DNA from 3 places in the Methylocystis sp. Se48 genome. Region 2 is predicted to be linked to each of the others. Evidence: riboswitches for the same ligand, from Rfam matches in the RefSeq annotation. Region 2 holds a riboswitch; each other region holds the start of a gene.

Region 1 (5,203 bases), 1.0 Mb from region 2:
GTCCTGCGCGGCGAGCGCCGCAGGCAGCGCGCCCACGACGTCGGCGAGACCGCCGGTCTTGACGAGCGGCGCCATTTCGGAGGCGACGGCGAGAACGCGAAGGCGCGTCATATCGCCAGCCTGTCGATCATCGGCTGCGTGATGAGGCAAACGCCCTGTTCGCTGCGGCGGAAGCGCTTAGCGTCGAGTTCGGGGTCCTCGCCGACGACGAGGCCCTGGGGGATGCGCACGCCGCGGTCGACGACGACATTCGTCAATCTCGCCGAACGGCCGACGTCGACATAGGGAAGGATCACGGCGTTTTCGACCGTGGCGTAGGAGTTGACGCGAACGCCCGTGAAAAGGAGGGAGCGCCGCAGGGTCGAGCCCGAAACGATGCAGCCGCCGGAGACCAGCGACGAGAGCGCCTGTCCGCGGCGCCCGACCTGGTCGTGCACGAATTTCGCGGGCGGCGTGATTTCCGCATAGGTCCAGATCGGCCAGTTGCGGTCATAGAGATCGAGCTGCGGCACGAAATCGGTGAGGTCGATATTCGCCGCCCAATAGGCGTCCACCGTTCCAACGTCGCGCCAATAGGCGTGCTGTTCGCTCGCCGCGCGCACGCAGGAGCGCGAGAAGTGATGCGCGACCGCTTTGCCGTGCTTCACGATATAGGGGATGATGTCCTTGCCAAAATCATGTGTGGAGCCCGCGTCGAGGGCGTCGCGCCGCAACTGGTCGTAAAGGAACCTCGCCTCGAAGACATAGATCCCCATGCTCACCAGCGCGCGGTCGGGCCGATGAGGCATGGCGGGCGGGTCCTTGGGCTTTTCGACGAAAGAGATGATGCGGTCGTGGCCGTCGACGTGCATCACGCCAAAGCCCGACGCCTCGGCGCGCGGGACTTCGAGGCAGCCGATGGTGACGTCAGCGCCCTGATCCACATGCTGCTGGAGCATCGGCTCGTAATCCATCTTGTAGACGTGATCGCCCGCAAGCAGCACGATATATTTCGGATCGTAGCTTTCGATGATGTCGAGGTTCTGGAAGACGGCGTCGGCCGTGCCGAGATACCAGTGATCTTCGGACACGCGCTGGCTTGCGGGAAGAATGTCGAAGCTCTCGTTGCGTTCGGTGCGGAAAAAGCTCCAGCCGCGCTGCAAATGGCGGATGAGGCTGTGCGCCTTGTATTGCGTCGCCACGCAGATGCGGCGGATGCCGGAGTTGAGCGCGTTCGACAGCGCGAAGTCGATGATGCGGGATTTTCCGCCGAAATAGACCGCCGGCTTGGCGCGCCGATCGGTCAACTCCATGAGCCGCGAGCCGCGGCCGCCGGCGAGAACATAGGCCATGGCGTAGCGCGCGAGCGGCGCGTTGTCATAGGCGGCCATCAGTCACATCCTGTCCGCGTCAGATGCGATTCGACATTCATTGTAGACCATCGCTTTCGAATTCGAAGAACAAAGTGGCGAGCGGCGGGACTTGAATGTCCGCGCTCGCGGGAAAGCCAGCGAAACCTTGCGCGCGCGCCTCGATCGCGCCGAGGTTCCCCACCCCGGAGCCGCCATAGGCCGTCGCGTCGGAATTGAGGATTTCCCGCCAGCGACCGGCGCGGGGCAGGCCGAGCCGATAGGCGCGGCGCGGCACGGGCGTGAAGTTCGACACGACCACGACCGCCTTCGAGCGGTCCGCGCCATAGCGGGCGAAGGCGAAGACGGAGCTGTCGGCGTCGTCGACGACGATCCATTCGAACCCGTCGCTCTCGCAGTCGCGCGTGTGGAGCGCCTCGCGGCTGCGATAGAGGCGATTCAGATCGCGCACGAAGTGTTTCAGGCCGCGATGCGGTGCGTAATCGAGAAGCCGCCAGTCCAGTTCGGCGGCGTAATTCCATTCGCTCGTCTGGCCGAACTCCTGGCCCATGAAAAGAAGCTTCTTGCCCGGATGGCCCCACATGAAGCCATAATAGGCGCGCGCGCCCGCAAAGCGCCGCCACTCGTCGCCCGGCATTTTCGATACGATCGCGCCTTTGCCGTGCACGACTTCGTCATGCGAGAGCGGCAGAACGAAATTCTCCGCGAAGGCGTAGAGGAGGCCGAAGGTCAGCTCGTTGTGCCGCCATTTGCGATAGACGGGATCGGACGACATGTAGCGCAGCGTGTCGTTCATCCAGCCCATGTTCCATTTGAAGCCAAAGCCGAGCCCGCCCGCGTCGGTTGGCCGCGTCACGCCGCCCCAGGAGGTCGATTCCTCGGCGATGGTCACGACGCCCGGATAGAGCCCATAGACGAGTTCGTTGAATTTCCGCAGAAAGGCGACGGCGTCACGGTTGTCGTTGGAGCCGTCTGGGTTCGGCGCCCATTCCCCCGCCTTCCGCGAGTAATCGAGGTAGAGCATGGAGGCGACGGCGTCGACGCGCAGCCCGTCGATATGGAAGCGGTCGAGCCAGAAGAGCGCGCTGGCGATAAGGAAATTCGCCACCTCGCGGCGGCCGTAGTCGTAGATCGCCGTGTTCCAGTCGGGATGGAAGCCGCGGCGCGGGTCGGGATGTTCGTAGAGCGGCCCGCCGTCGAAGCGGGCGAGGCCGTGTTCGTCGGTCGGGAAATGCGCCGGCACCCAGTCGAGAATGACGCCGAGGCCCGCTTGATGGGCGTGGTCGACGAAGCGCTTGAAGCCATACGAATCGCCATGGCGGCGCGTCGGCGCGAAGAGGCCAATGGGCTGATAGCCCCAGGAGGCGTCGAGCGGATGCTCGTTGACCGGCAGAAGCTCGATATGGGTGAAGCCCATGTCCGCGACATAGGGGATCAACTGATCAGCGAGTTCGTCGTAGCTGAGAAAGCGCCAGCCCTCCGCCTTGCGCCAGGAGGGCAGGTGAACCTCGTAGATCGACATGGGCGCGCGACGCGGATCGCATTCGGCGCGCGTGCGCATGTGAACGGCGTCGCCCCATTCGTAAGGCGCCGTCGAGGCGACGACGGAGGCCGTGGAGGGGCGCAACTCCGCCTCGAAGCCGAAGGGGTCGGCCTTGAGCGGCAGGAGATCGCCGTCGCGCCCGACGATCTCGAATTTATAGACGGCGCCGGCGCCGGCGCCGGGGATGAAAATCTCCCAGACGCCGCTGTCGACGCGCTTGCGCATTTGCGCGCGCCGGCCGTCCCACTGGTTGAAATCGCCGACGACCGAAACCCGCCGGGCGTTGGGCGCCCAGACGGCGAAATTCGTTCCCTCGACTCCCTCATGGGACACGGCATGGGCGCCGAGCCGCTCGTAGAGCCTTTGGTGCGCGCCCTCGACGAGGAGGTAGTCGTCGAGCGGGCCGAGATAGGGCGGGAAGGCGTAAGGGTCCGCGAAGGTCCATTCGGCGCCGCCGCCGGCGGCGGCGAGGCGGTAGGGCGCGCGGGAGGACAATGGCGTCAGGCCTTCGAAAAAACCCTCGGGATGAACGCGCTCGAGAGAGGCGAGGCGGCGCCCCTCGGGCGTCTGGGCCGACACTGTCTCGGCGCCGGGAACGAAGGCGCGAATCACATAGCCCGCCGCCGTCTCGTGCAGGCCGAGCAGCGCGAAAGGATCGCCGTGGCGGGCCGCGACGATCGCCGCGACCGCGTCCGGGTCCGCCCGCCAATTGGGTTTTGTCATGAGCAGCAATTGATCCGAGTGGTCCGGCGGGGAGAGAAGCTCGGCCTTGCCGCCAGCAACTGCGAAGCCAGCCGCCCGCCATGCGACGATGATGACCCTTCCGGCGCCATCGGGGAAGACCCCAAAAGAGGCCACAACGCCGCATGCCGCGCGAAAAAACGACGGATCGCCCCGCGGCCGGTTGACAAGGCGGCGCGCCCCTTGTCTAGAATTTTTTCAGGCGATGGGGTTCGCCTTGTAACCGCCCTTGGGGCCGATGACTCCTGCTCGCATCCGCACGTCGGGAGTCCGCCTTGATTCGCATCCATGTTCCAGAATCGATTCGCGGCTCCGTATTCTGCGGGTTTCGTGAGACTGGCGCATGACGGCCTTCGCGGACGAAAAGCTGACGGGCTGGCGCTTTCTGCTCTTCAATCTGGCGCTGGCGGTCGGCAATGTCATCGCGCTCTCCAACGTGCCGGGCTATACGGTGCTGGCTCCCTATGCGGCCGGCAGCCTCCAGGGCGTGACGCCGAGTTATGGCACCTGGGGCACGACCGACCATATGATGGGCATCGTGCTCGGCTTGCCGCTGGCGCGCTGGCTCTCGGCGCGTTTCGGCGATCATCGCGTCTACCCTGCTGCTTTCGTCGTCTATGCGATCTTCTCTATCGCCTGCGCGTCGAGCGAAACGATCTGGTTCTTCGTGCCGATGCGGATCGCCCTTGGCCTTGCGGGCGGCGTCATCCTGCCTGTGGGGCAGGCCCTGGCTCTCGGCGAAATTCCCGAGAAATATAGGACTTACGGCGTCGCTTGGTGGGCCGTGCTCAGCATGGCGCCCTTCACGCTCGGCGTTTTCATGGGCGGCTTCTGGGCCGAATATGTCAATTGGCGGATGCTGTTCTATTCGAACGTCATTCTCGGCCTGCCGATCGCCGGCGTGGTCGGCGCGCTGCTCTATGGCCGCGGGGTTAAGCCGCGCGTGACGCGATTCGACGCAATCGGGTTTTTCCTGATTGCGACCGTGCTGATCTGTTTTCAGACCATCCTGAACATGGGCAATGATTTCGACTGGTTCGGCTCGCCCCTGTTGACGCTCCTTCTCGTCATTGTGGTCGTGACGCTGCCGGTCTTTATCGTTTGGGAACTCGGCGAACGGCACCCCGTGATCGACATCCGCCTTTTCGGCCATCGCAATTACGCCGTCGCGACCTTTTGCTCGGTGGCCGGGTTTCTCGTCATACAGGGCACGCTGTCGGTTTTCGTCGGGCAGCTTCAGTTGCTCCTCGGTTATACGTCCTCGCTCGCGGGGGCTGTCTATCTCCTCATGGCCATTTTCGCCGTGCCGCTCATTTCAGTGGTGCACCTCCTGGTTAAACAAGTCGATCTTCGCTATCTGGCGTCGCTGAATTTCGTCGGATTTGCGATCACGCTGACATGGCTCGCGAAATACGACAAAATCGCTTATTTCGATCAGATCGCCACGCCGATGCTGTTTTTCGGCCTGTTCCTCGCGACCTTCTTCGCGCCGCCCGCAGCGATCGCCGTGCAAGGGCTGAGCGGCCCCAAGCTCGTCCGCGCGGCGGAGGAGCTCGCGATGTTGCGCACT
Region 2 (5,203 bases):
AGCCTCCCCCCAGTGATTGAACAACGTCAACCACCGCCGTAATCGGATCGGTCTCGGGCGCCGGTCTCGGCTCATAAGCTTGGGGGCCTGCGTCGTAACCGCCACCCAGAGCCTGCATGAGATCTACCGTTGCTATCAGTCTGTCGCCTTCAATGCCGCGCTGGATGAAGACAGCGTCCAGCGTGTCGGCGTATAGCTGTGCGAATTCCCGCCGATCTTGCAGGCCGCCCTGAAGCCGGATGCGGGCAAGCTGAACAGCAGCGCGGCGCGCCTTGATGAAGCGCCCTTGCGACTCGTACTCCGCCTTGGCCCGCTTCAGGGTGGCGAGTGCGTCCGCGACCTGCTGCGCGGCGGTGAGCAGCGTCTCATTGTAAGTATCGACCGCCTGGTCGTAATCAGCGCGCTGGGTTTCGAGATTGCCGGTGAGCTTGCCACCCTGAAAGATCGGCAGATGCAACCCCGGCGTGACGCTGTAGACCATGGCGCCGGGGTTGAAGAGGTAGCCGCCGAGCTTGGCGAATTGGGTGGAGCTGACGGAAGCCTCAAGCCCCGCCGAGACCGAAAGGTCAATCGAGGGCAGGAATAGGGCCTTGGCGGCATGAATGCGATCCGCCCAGGCTTCGGCGCGGCGCAGCGACGCCATGAGGTCCGGACGGTGGGCGAGCAATTCGATCGGGAGTTCCCTTGGAAGAGCGGGCGGCGCCGGCGCGACGCTTTGCCTTCTGGCGAAGAGGCCACGCGCCACGTCGGGCCCCTCGCCCATCAGGCGCGCGAGCGCGTTTTCCTGAATCTCGATCGCCGCCGTCAGCGAGGCCTCGCGGCGAACCGCCGCCTCTTCGTTGCTCCGCGCGATTTGGACGACGTCAAGGATTTCGATGCCGGTTTGGTAGCGCGTTTCGGCGAGCTGGCGCAGCTCGCGGCGCATGCCCGTCAACTCTTTGGCGAGCTTGAGTTGCTCCGCCAGGATATAGCCGCGCAGATAGGCGCGCGCGACGCTCGTCGTCAGCAATAAGCGAGTTTGTTCGAGTTCGCCCGCCTGCGCCAGCGCGTCGCCGATGGCGGCGTCGAGCAAGGCGCGGTTCTTGCCCCAGAAGTCCAGCTCCCATTTGGCGGAAATCGGATTGAGGAAGGCGGTGGATTTTTGTTTTCCTCCCTGCAGCGGATTGAGTCCCGCGGCGACGCCATGCTCGGCGTAGCGATACTGCTTGTAGGAGAGATCGGCCTCGACATAGGGCGTCAGGCGCGAGCCTGCGATGTCGACCGCCGCCTCGGCGTCTTTCAGGGTGTCGGCGGCTTTTCTCAAGCCTTGATTGTCCCGCAGGCATTTCTCCATGATGCGGTCGAGGTCAGCGCTACGGAAGGATTTCCACCATTGCACCGTCGGCCAGCCGTTTTCGGAGCTAACGCTCTTCACGCCCGACGCCGCGATCGTTCGCTTCATCGGCGGCGGCTCCATGAATTCGGCGCGTTGTTCCTGCGCCGTGGGCATGCAGCCGCCCAACGACGCGACCGCCGCTGCTACAGGGATGGACCTGTGTAAGCGGCGGATCATGCTTTGCCCATTTGCGTTGCGACAGAGCATCAGGGCTCTTCCATCAGTTCTTCAGCGCGGAGAAGCTTTAAGCTTGGTTTCGGCGACGGCGCCTTGGGTTTTGCCAACCAAACCAAAATCGCAAGGCCAGAGAAGGCTAGCGCCCCGGTGAGGAAAGCGTCGTTGAGTCCCATAAGCAGCGCTTGCTGGCGGATCAGGCGAGAAACCTGCGCCCGCGCGACGGATTCGCTCATGCCCAACGCTTGCAGCTTGTCCAAAAGCTGCGGGAGAAGGTCGAGCGACGGGAAACGCCTGCCGCCGAGTTGATCAGCGAGGTCCAGTTGGTGGAAAGGCGTTCGGCGGAACTGCATGACCCCTTGCAGGGTGATGCCATAGGCGCCGGCGGCTGTGCGCAACATCGCAAGCTCCTCTGCGGCGCGGATCAGTTGCGAGCCCGCAAGACCTTGGACCGCGATGGCCGCTGGGGGTGCGAAGAACGTCGCCAGGAAGAAGCCGAAGAAAGTCATCGGCACAGTGATCTGGTCGAACGACGCCGGCTTATCGAACAGGCCCAGCCAAGTCATGGTCACCGAGAAGCCGAGGAAATTCAGGCTGGCGAAGAGGCGTAAATCAATGTGGCGGACGAGCAAGTGCACTACGGAGACGAGAGGCACGGCGAGCAGGGCCATGGTAAGATAGACGACCCCAGCGCCTGACGAAGTGTAGCCGAGCAGCAACTGAAGCTGTCCGACAAAGACCGACAGCATGCCCTGAATGAAGAGGAAGCCGACGACGGAGCAAAAAGTCGCGACGGCGTAGTTGCGATGAGCGAAGAGGCGAATGTCCAGAACGGGGCGCCGCTCACCCAACTCCCAGATGATGAATGTCGGGAGAGTGATGACGACGGCGATCAGGACGATTGTCAGAAATGTTGACCCGAGCCAGTCGAAGTCGTTGCCCTGATTAAAGATAGTTTGGATCCCGACCAGGGTGACGGCGATCAACAGCACGCCGACGGTGTCGAAACGCGTGATGCGCCGGCTGTAAGGGCGGCCATAAAGCAGAGCGCCAATAACTCCGGCAATGAGCAAGCCAAAAATCACATTTGAATAAAACAGCATCCGCCAGTTGAAATACTCCGCCCAGAAGCCACCCATGAAGACGCCAAGGGTGAAAGGGGCCATGCTGAGCACGCCCCACCAGGCGACCCCGTAGGTGCGGTATTTCTCGGGGAGTTCATTTAGGACGAGGCCCTGGCCGATGGGGAGAAGCACCCCGCCCGCCAGTCCCAGCAGGAAGCGCGCCGGCACGAAGAACCAGATGGTTTCGCTCCAGGCGCAAGCCAGGGAAAAAATCGCATAGGCGATGAAGGCGGCGACATAAACCCGGTAGTCGCCATACCGCGCCGACAGCCAGCGGGCGAAAGGCAGGCCGAGCACAATCCCCATCATGTGGTCGGTCGTCGCCCAGGTGCCGAAACTGGGCGTGACGCCTTGGAGGCTGCCGGCCGCGTAAGGGGCCAGGACCGTATAGCCGGGCACATTCGAGAGGGCGATCACGTTGCCGCCAGCGAGCGCGGCATTGAAGAGGACGAATCGCCAGCCGGTCAGCCGGTCTTGCTCAACGGCCGTCATGTTCCCGCCCAATCTGAGCGAGAGTAGCGCCATTTCAGGCGTAATCGGAGGGGAAACAGGGGCTTATTCAGAGCGGACTCCTAGCGTGCATGCGCAAGCAGGAGTCATCAGCCCCAAGGGCGGTTACAAGGCGAACTCCATCGCCTTTCCATTTTATAAGCCGCAGGGAAGTATCCTTGTCAATCATCTTGACTGGCGAATCTCCGCGCCGCTCCGTAGTCAGACTACTGATCGGGACGCGGGCGTCGTCGAGATTGAGGACTCGGAAACAAACTAGACCGTTGTCCCGAGCAAAAAGGCGTCACGGTTAAGATCTAGATAACCCCTCCAGTTTGCCCGAGCACAGCGCATTAAGCAGGCCCGGCAACGCTTATCTGCCGATCAACGGCGGCACTCGCGCTTATTAGCGACTTGCACGTCAGCGCACTTAGCCCCGCCAGCATCTAAATTCGAGATAGGTGTGTCGACGGTCTGAATGCCTCCAGCAAGAAGAGTTGAATGCTTGCTCAGGTATCAGCGGCCGAATATGGCTCGGCGCGAGAGAAGCGGTACTGGCGGCTATGAGGAGCTAGACCTCGTCGGATGAGACAAAGCAGGCGTTTGAAGACCCCCGAGTAACAACGCCAAACTTGGCGACCTCATCGCCGATCTCCGGGCTAGATTTGGCTCAGATCGGAGGCAGGCATTTCCGCGAAGGTCTGTACCGTCGCTGAAGCATCGGAAGCGTCCCACACTGAGATTAAGCACGATCGGCGTTCCCTGAACAGGAAGGTCCCGCAGACGCCGACAATCCCAATCACGCCGAGACGCAGAAAAATGTTGCGGCCTGAGCAATTCCAGGACGCTCATTTTCCCATCAGTCGAAGATATCTTCTTCCGCGTTGTTGGCGTCAATCAAAGAGCTACTTCAATTGTCGCTCAAACTACGTGGATCTCTATCATGCGCGCCTCATCCTCAGAACACCCAGCGTCTGGCAGTTTCCCAAAGGCGCCAACGCGCCGCGCGCGGACGGGTTGTCGAAACCGCGATCGAACCAAGCGTCGGCAGGATTCTTTTTGGGACGTCCCCCTTTTTGTGAGAGGCATAGCGGTAAGCCCCCTGCCAATCCCCTGTCATTGCACGCCAAAGCCCTACGCCTTCGACTGACTTGTTGCACTGCGTCGATTCCGGCCTTTTTTAATCAACCCCGACTCTGAACCACCTTCGGTTCGGCGGAGACTGGGGACTGATGTGCGCTCTCAAAACGACAACGCTGAAGCGCTATCGCGCAGCGCACGCATGTTGCGCACGGCGCTCGGCGCAGAGATTGCGAGCTGGCTCGACGATGCGAGCGTCGTCGAGATCATGCTCAATCCCGACGGACGGCTTTGGCTCGATCGTCTGACGAGCGGGCTCGAGGATACGGGCGTGCGACTTTCGGCGGAAGACGGCGAGAGGATCATCCGGCTCGTCGCGCACCATGTCGGCGCCGAGGTGCATGCCGGCGCGCCGCGCGTCTCGGCGGAGCTGCCGGAAACCGGCGAGCGCTTTGAAGGGGTCCTGCCGCCGGTCGTTTATGCTCCAGCCTTCGCCATCCGCAAGCCCGCGGTCGCGGTGTTCTCGATCGACGATTACGTCGCGGCTGGCGTCATGACGAAAGATCAGGCGGCTATTCTTCGCGCCTCGGTCGCTGAACGCAGGAACATCCTCGTCGCCGGCGGCACATCCACCGGCAAGACAACACTTGCCAACGCCTTGCTCGCCGAGATCGCGAAGACCTCCGACCGCATCGTCCTGATCGAAGACACGCGCGAACTGCAATGCGCCGCGCCGAATCTTGTCTCGCTGCGCACCAAGGACGGCGTCGCCTCGCTCTCGGATCTGGTTCGTTCGTCACTCCGTCTTCGACCCGATCGCATCCCCATCGGCGAAGTGCGCGGTGCCGAGGCGCTCGATCTACTCAAAGCCTGGGGAACCGGACATCCGGGCGGCGTCGGCACCGTTCACGCTGGATCAGCGATTGGCGCGCTGCGCCGTCTCGAACAGCTCATCCAGGAA
Region 3 (5,203 bases), 1.0 Mb from region 2:
GCCGTCAAGCCGGAGCCGGCTCCGACCCTCGAGGAACTTGAGGCGGAGGAGCTGATGGAGCAGCCCTGACGCGCCTCAGGAACGCGTTTCGGACGTCTCCAGCGCCTCCGTTTCGGCGGCCTCATCCTTCGGCAGATGATGCCGCGGCAGGAAGTATTTGTTGGCGATGAGCGTCGGAATCACCGCCGTGCCGATGATGGCGGCGACGAGCGTCGAATATTGGGCCTCGTCGATGATCTTGTTGGAGAGGCCGAAAAGCGCGGATATGGTGCCAAATGTCAGGCCCGACGCCATCAGCAGCGTCGTGTACATCGCGTCCTTGTGCGGCGACCGGAAGGCGCGCGCGACCGGATAGACGCTCACGATCTTGCTCGACATCTCCGCTGCGACGAAGACGATCACGCCGACAGGCGCCATGACGACGGCCGGCAGCGAGACGAAATAGCCGGCGCGGATGAAATAGAAGGGCGTGAGCAGGCCGATCGTGATGGCGCGCAGCCGCTTGATCAGCGCGGCGTCGCGGCCGACGGTTCCGGCCAGCGCCATGCCGACGAGATAAGCCGGCAGCACCGCCTCGCTCCCTGCCCAGGTGGCCAGCGCGCCAAGCCCCATCAGCGCGAGGAGCAGGAACTTCGCCTCAAATTCCGAGGGCCGGCCGCCGAAGCGCGCGAAGGCGAGCGGGACGATTTTCGGCAGGTAAACGAAGGCTCCCCCGAGCGCCGCGACGAAGAGGAGCGTCTTCCAGGTGAAGGGCGAAAACACCAGGCCGAGCGTGACGACGGTGCCGAGATCCGTGATGAAGCAGGCGGCGAGGATGGTCTTGCCGTAATCCGTCCGGTTGAAGCCATACTCCATCATCACCGTATAGACGACGGCGACGGACGTGGCGGCGAGCGCGATGCCGGCGAGCAGGGCGGGCGAAGAGTCCCAGCCGAGGAGATAATGCGCCGCCGCCCAGCAGGCGACGGAGGGGATGAGGAAGCTCGCCATGCCGATGGCGGCGGCCTCTTTCCATTGCCGCTTGAAGACGTCCGGATCGAGTTCGGCGCCGGCGAGGAAGGTGAGCAGAATCGCGCCGATTCCGGCGAGCGTCTTCACCCAGGGCTCCTGGACGGCGAAGAACGTCTCATAGCCGGCAAGGCCGAGCACGGCGCGCGCGCCGAGGCCGACGAGGATTTCCACCAAAGCCGTGGAGAGACGGAAACGGCTGGCCAGAACGCTCGCGCCGAGGGCGAGCGCGAAAACGAAAGCGACTTGCGCCCAGATCGGAGTCATTGCGCGCCTCCCGCGACGACGGGCGCCAGGGCGGCGTTGACAGGCTTTTCGCCGGCGCCTGAAATCAACGGACAGATTTTGGACGTAGAAAAAGGTTTCATGCAGACTCCCGCCATGCAGACGATCGCAGGAGTCATCAGCCCCAAGGGCGGTTACAAGGCGAACCCCATCGCCTGATGCACTTTAGTCGTACGAGGCGTTGCTTTGTCAACCGTCCGCGAGGTTGGCCGGCGCGCCTTACTTCACGCCCAGCAGCTCGACGTCGAAGAGAAGCGTCGCGCCGGGCGGAATGACGCCGCCGGCGCCGGCCGCGCCATAGCCGAGCGCCGGGGGAATGATCAGCGTGCGCTTGCCGCCGACCTTCATGCCCGCGACGCCTTCGTCCCAGCCCGGGATGACCTGGCCGCCGCCGAGCGGAAAGTCGAAAGGCTCGCCGCGGTCGCGCGAGCTGTCGAATTTCTTGCCCTTCTGGCCGTTGTTGTAGAGCCAGCCCGTGTAATGGACGGACACGGTTTTGCCGGGCTTCGCCTCCGCGCCTGCGCCGACCTTGACGTCGGTGTATTTGAGGCCGCTCGCGGTGAGCGTCGTCTCCTGAGCGCAAACGGCCGCCGGCGCAATGGCGGCGGCGCAAGCGGCGGCGGCGAACGCCGCGACGACAGCCTTGGTGAAAGCGCGCATCCTGTTTCCTCCCAATAGTGGCTTCGTTCAGGCCAGCAGGCCGTTGTCTCGAGCGAGCTGCAGCAAATCCTTCTGTGGACGCGCGCCGACATGCGAGATGATTTCGGCCGCCGCCAGCGCGCCGAGCGCGGCGCTCTTCTCGTGCGGCAGCCCTTTCGCATAGCCCGCGAGGAAGCCGGCCGCGAAGAGGTCGCCCGCGCCCGTCGTGTCGACGACTTCCTCGACCGGAAAGGCCGGCGCCGAAATCAGGCTGTCGCCATTCGCCACGACGCAGCCCTTCTCCGAGCGCGTCACGACGCCGAGCAGATCTTTCTCCGCGCGCAACGCCGTGAGCGCCGTGTCAAAATCGGCGGTTTCGTAAAGCGAATGCAGTTCGCTCTCATTGGCGAAGACGATGTCGACGACGCGTTCGCGAATGAGCGCGAGGAATTCGCCGCGATAGCGGTCGACGCAGAAGGAGTCGGACAAGGTGAGCGCCACCTTGCGGCCATGGGCGCGGGAGACCCTGGCGGCTTTCAGAAAGGCTTCCTTGGCGCCCGGCGGATCCCACAGATAGCCCTCCATGTAGAGCACCTTGGCCTCCGCGACCCGCGCCTCGTCGATGTCCGAGGGCGCGAGCGCCTGACAGGCGCCGAGAAAAGTGTTCATCGTGCGCTGGCCGTCCGGCGTCACGAAGATGAGGCAGCGCGCGGTGGCGGCCCCGTCCGTCGCGGCCGGCGTGTCGAAGGCCACGCCCGCCTTGCGGATGTCGTGGGTGAATTCGCGGCCCGCCTCGTCATCCTTCACCTTGCCGACGAAGCCCGCCTTGGCGCCGAGTCCTGCGAGGCCCGCCATGGTGTTGGCGGCGGAGCCGCCGGAAATGACGGTCGTCGGCCCCATTTTCTCATAGAGCGCGGCCGCGCGCGCCTCGTCCACGAGAGCCATGGAGCCCTTGGCGAGTCCATTGGCGGCAAGAAAATCGTCCTCGGCGCGGGAAATTGTGTCGACGATGGCGTTGCCGATACCGAGAACATCGAGAGAAGTCATGAGGCGGCGATCCGGATGAGGCGCGCGGCGCGCGAAAATGAAATCCGGCCGGGCCCGAGGGCCGGCCGGCCGGTTGTTTAACATCGCCGCCGCCGCGCGCCTAGAGCGGCGGAACCCGCGTGCGACGCCCGCCTCAGTCGATCATGTAGCGGAAGCCCAGCCGCAACTGGTTGCTGATAAGATCGCGCGAGACGCGGTTGTTGAAGATGTCATATCCCTGGATGCGGCCGAGGTTGACCCAGCGGTAACCGAGGTCGATCTTCCAGTGTTCGTCGAGGTCGTAGCTGACGCCCGCCATGGCCGCATAGGCGAAGCTCACATGATCGCCATTGTGCGTGACAGAGAGGCCGTAGGGATAGAGCGCCGGCGTCCAGGCGACGTAATGGCGCTGGATCAGCACATTCGCGCCGGCGCCGGCGCCGATGTAGGGCGTGAAGCCGCCGAAGTTTCCAAGATCGAGATAGAGATTGGCCAAGAACGAGATCGACTCGTTGTTGTTGTTGACGGTCGGCGCGCAGGTGAAGGGCATTACGCCATTGCTGATGACGCCGCCTCCGCCGCCGCCCGTCACGATAAAGCAGGGCATCGACGGCTGCACGCCGCTGCGCGACCAGAGCTTTTGATAATCGATGGTCAGATCGGCGCGGAACCAGTCGTTGAATTTGTAGCCGCCGCCAATTCCCAGCGTCCAGTTGGACGGCCAGCTCGTCTGCAGGCGCATGCCGTCGATCGTGGAGATGTTCTGGTCCGCCGCGCCGACTTGACCGCGCAAATACCAGTTGGAGCCCCATTCCACCGGACCTTCGAGCGGCGGCGGCGCCTCTATCGGGAGCGGCATGTCGGCGGCCTGCGTCGCGGGCGCGAGAAACGCGCCGAAAAGCGCGGTGGCGATCGTCGCGCGGGCGCGCAAAAACGGGCGAACCATTGCTGTCTTCCTTGCTCGGGCGCCGGCCGGCGCGGGGGCGCGGCGCGGGAATGAAGGAAGAATGAGCGATCATGCTTAATGCGCGCTTAATTCGCGACCATGGTTTCGACAATCTTTAGGCGGCGTCCGGCGCGTAAAGAAAAACGGCGCCCGCTTCGCGGACGCCGCTTCCCGAAATTCGCGATATGGGCCCCGAGCGGCTCGCGGCTCAGAACTTGATCGCGGAGAGCACCACTTCGATCGCGATCACGTAAAGCGACGCCGTGACGAAGGCCGGAATCGGCCGCAGCGACACATGGCGGAACAGGAACGCGTACATGAACGCCGTCCAGACGATGATCGGGAAGAGCAGGAAGCGGGCGAGCCTCTCGGTCGGGAGCGGCGGCGGCAGGGCGACGCCGACGATCAGATGCAAGATAATGTAGGCGAGGGCCGCCACGGCGCCCATGACGGCGAGCGCGCTGAGCGTTTTGACAAACTTCTGCTCCTGCTGAAGATAGCGCAGCAAATAGAATGTCGCGCCATAGAGAACGCCCGCGCTCGCAAGGCCGTAGAAGATGCTGACGACGAGCGAATGCGAGAAAAACTGCGCGCCGGCCTGCAGCACGACATAGGCCGCGAGCGCGCCCTTCATCAGGTTCTGGGATTCGGGAAGTGAAAGCTGCGACGCCTCCAGATTGAGCATCTTCAGGAAGGTTCTGGGCGTCGGATCGTTCACGAATGGAATATTGAGCGCCATTGATTGTCTGTCCCCAGGTCGGCGGCGCCCGCGAGGGGCCCGCGAAACAAGCGAAAAGCCGCGACACCGCCGCTTGGGGAAGCGACCGGAATGTCCGCGACCGATTGCCGCTTCTCTAACATGCTTTGGCGCCGCGCGGAAACAATCCCCGGCTGAAGCCGAATGCTGCGACGCAGCACGCTTTTAGGGCAGGCGACGCAGCCATTCATCGCGCGCCACGACCTCGACGATGCGGCGCGCGGCGTCGGCCCAGGAGGCGCGCAGCGTCCGCGACGGATCGGCCTGTCGCGCGCCGGAGAGAAAGTCCTGGATCGCCGCGGCGAGAGCGGATGGGTCGTTGACGCGGAAATACGCCGCGCCCTCGCGTCCGACCTCCCGAAAAACCGGGATGTCGCTGCAAATCACCGGGCGCCCGCGCAGCGCCGCCTCGACGATCGGCAGGCCGAAGCCCTCGGCGTAAGAGGGAAAGATCAGGGCGCCGGCGCGATCGTAGAGATAGGACAGTTCGCCGTCGTCGACGTCGTCGAACCAGAAGAGCCGCTTGCCGAATTCGCGATGAC

Evidence for each region. Region 2 has a riboswitch for fluoride ahead of ACV959_RS13275 (MFS transporter). Riboswitches for the same ligand answer to the same signal wherever they lie in the genome.
Region 1: it holds a riboswitch for fluoride, as region 2 does, so the genes downstream of both, ACV959_RS00280 (MFS transporter) here and ACV959_RS13275 (MFS transporter) in region 2, are expected to answer to the same signal.
Region 3: it holds a riboswitch for fluoride, as region 2 does, so the genes downstream of both, ACV959_RS00275 (cation:proton antiporter) here and ACV959_RS13275 (MFS transporter) in region 2, are expected to answer to the same signal.

Annotation. Positions count from the first base shown of each region.
Region 1 covers NZ_CM149850.1:48,797-53,999, reverse strand. Annotated here, with positions in the region: gene glgA (glycogen synthase GlgA) at 1-111, opposite strand, end outside; gene glgC (glucose-1-phosphate adenylyltransferase) at 108-1,370, opposite strand; gene glgB (1,4-alpha-glucan branching protein GlgB) at 1,408-3,615, opposite strand; fluoride riboswitch at 3,826-3,888, shown strand; gene ACV959_RS00280 (MFS transporter) at 3,977-5,203, shown strand, end outside.
Region 2 covers NZ_CM149850.1:2,715,404-2,720,606, forward strand. Annotated here, with positions in the region: gene ACV959_RS13270 (efflux transporter outer membrane subunit) at 1-1,582, opposite strand, end outside; gene ACV959_RS13275 (MFS transporter) at 1,582-3,165, opposite strand; fluoride riboswitch at 3,257-3,319, opposite strand; gene trbB (P-type conjugative transfer ATPase TrbB) at 4,445-5,203, shown strand, end outside.
Region 3 covers NZ_CM149850.1:43,294-48,496, reverse strand. Annotated here, with positions in the region: gene ACV959_RS00280 (MFS transporter) at 1-69, shown strand, start outside; gene ACV959_RS00275 (cation:proton antiporter) at 76-1,275, opposite strand; fluoride riboswitch at 1,396-1,458, opposite strand; gene ACV959_RS00270 (FKBP-type peptidyl-prolyl cis-trans isomerase) at 1,513-1,953, opposite strand; gene ACV959_RS00265 (adenosine kinase) at 1,981-2,979, opposite strand; gene ACV959_RS00260 (outer membrane protein) at 3,113-3,904, opposite strand; gene ACV959_RS00255 (hypothetical protein) at 4,113-4,643, opposite strand; gene ACV959_RS00250 (glycosyltransferase family 4 protein) at 4,827-5,203, opposite strand, start outside.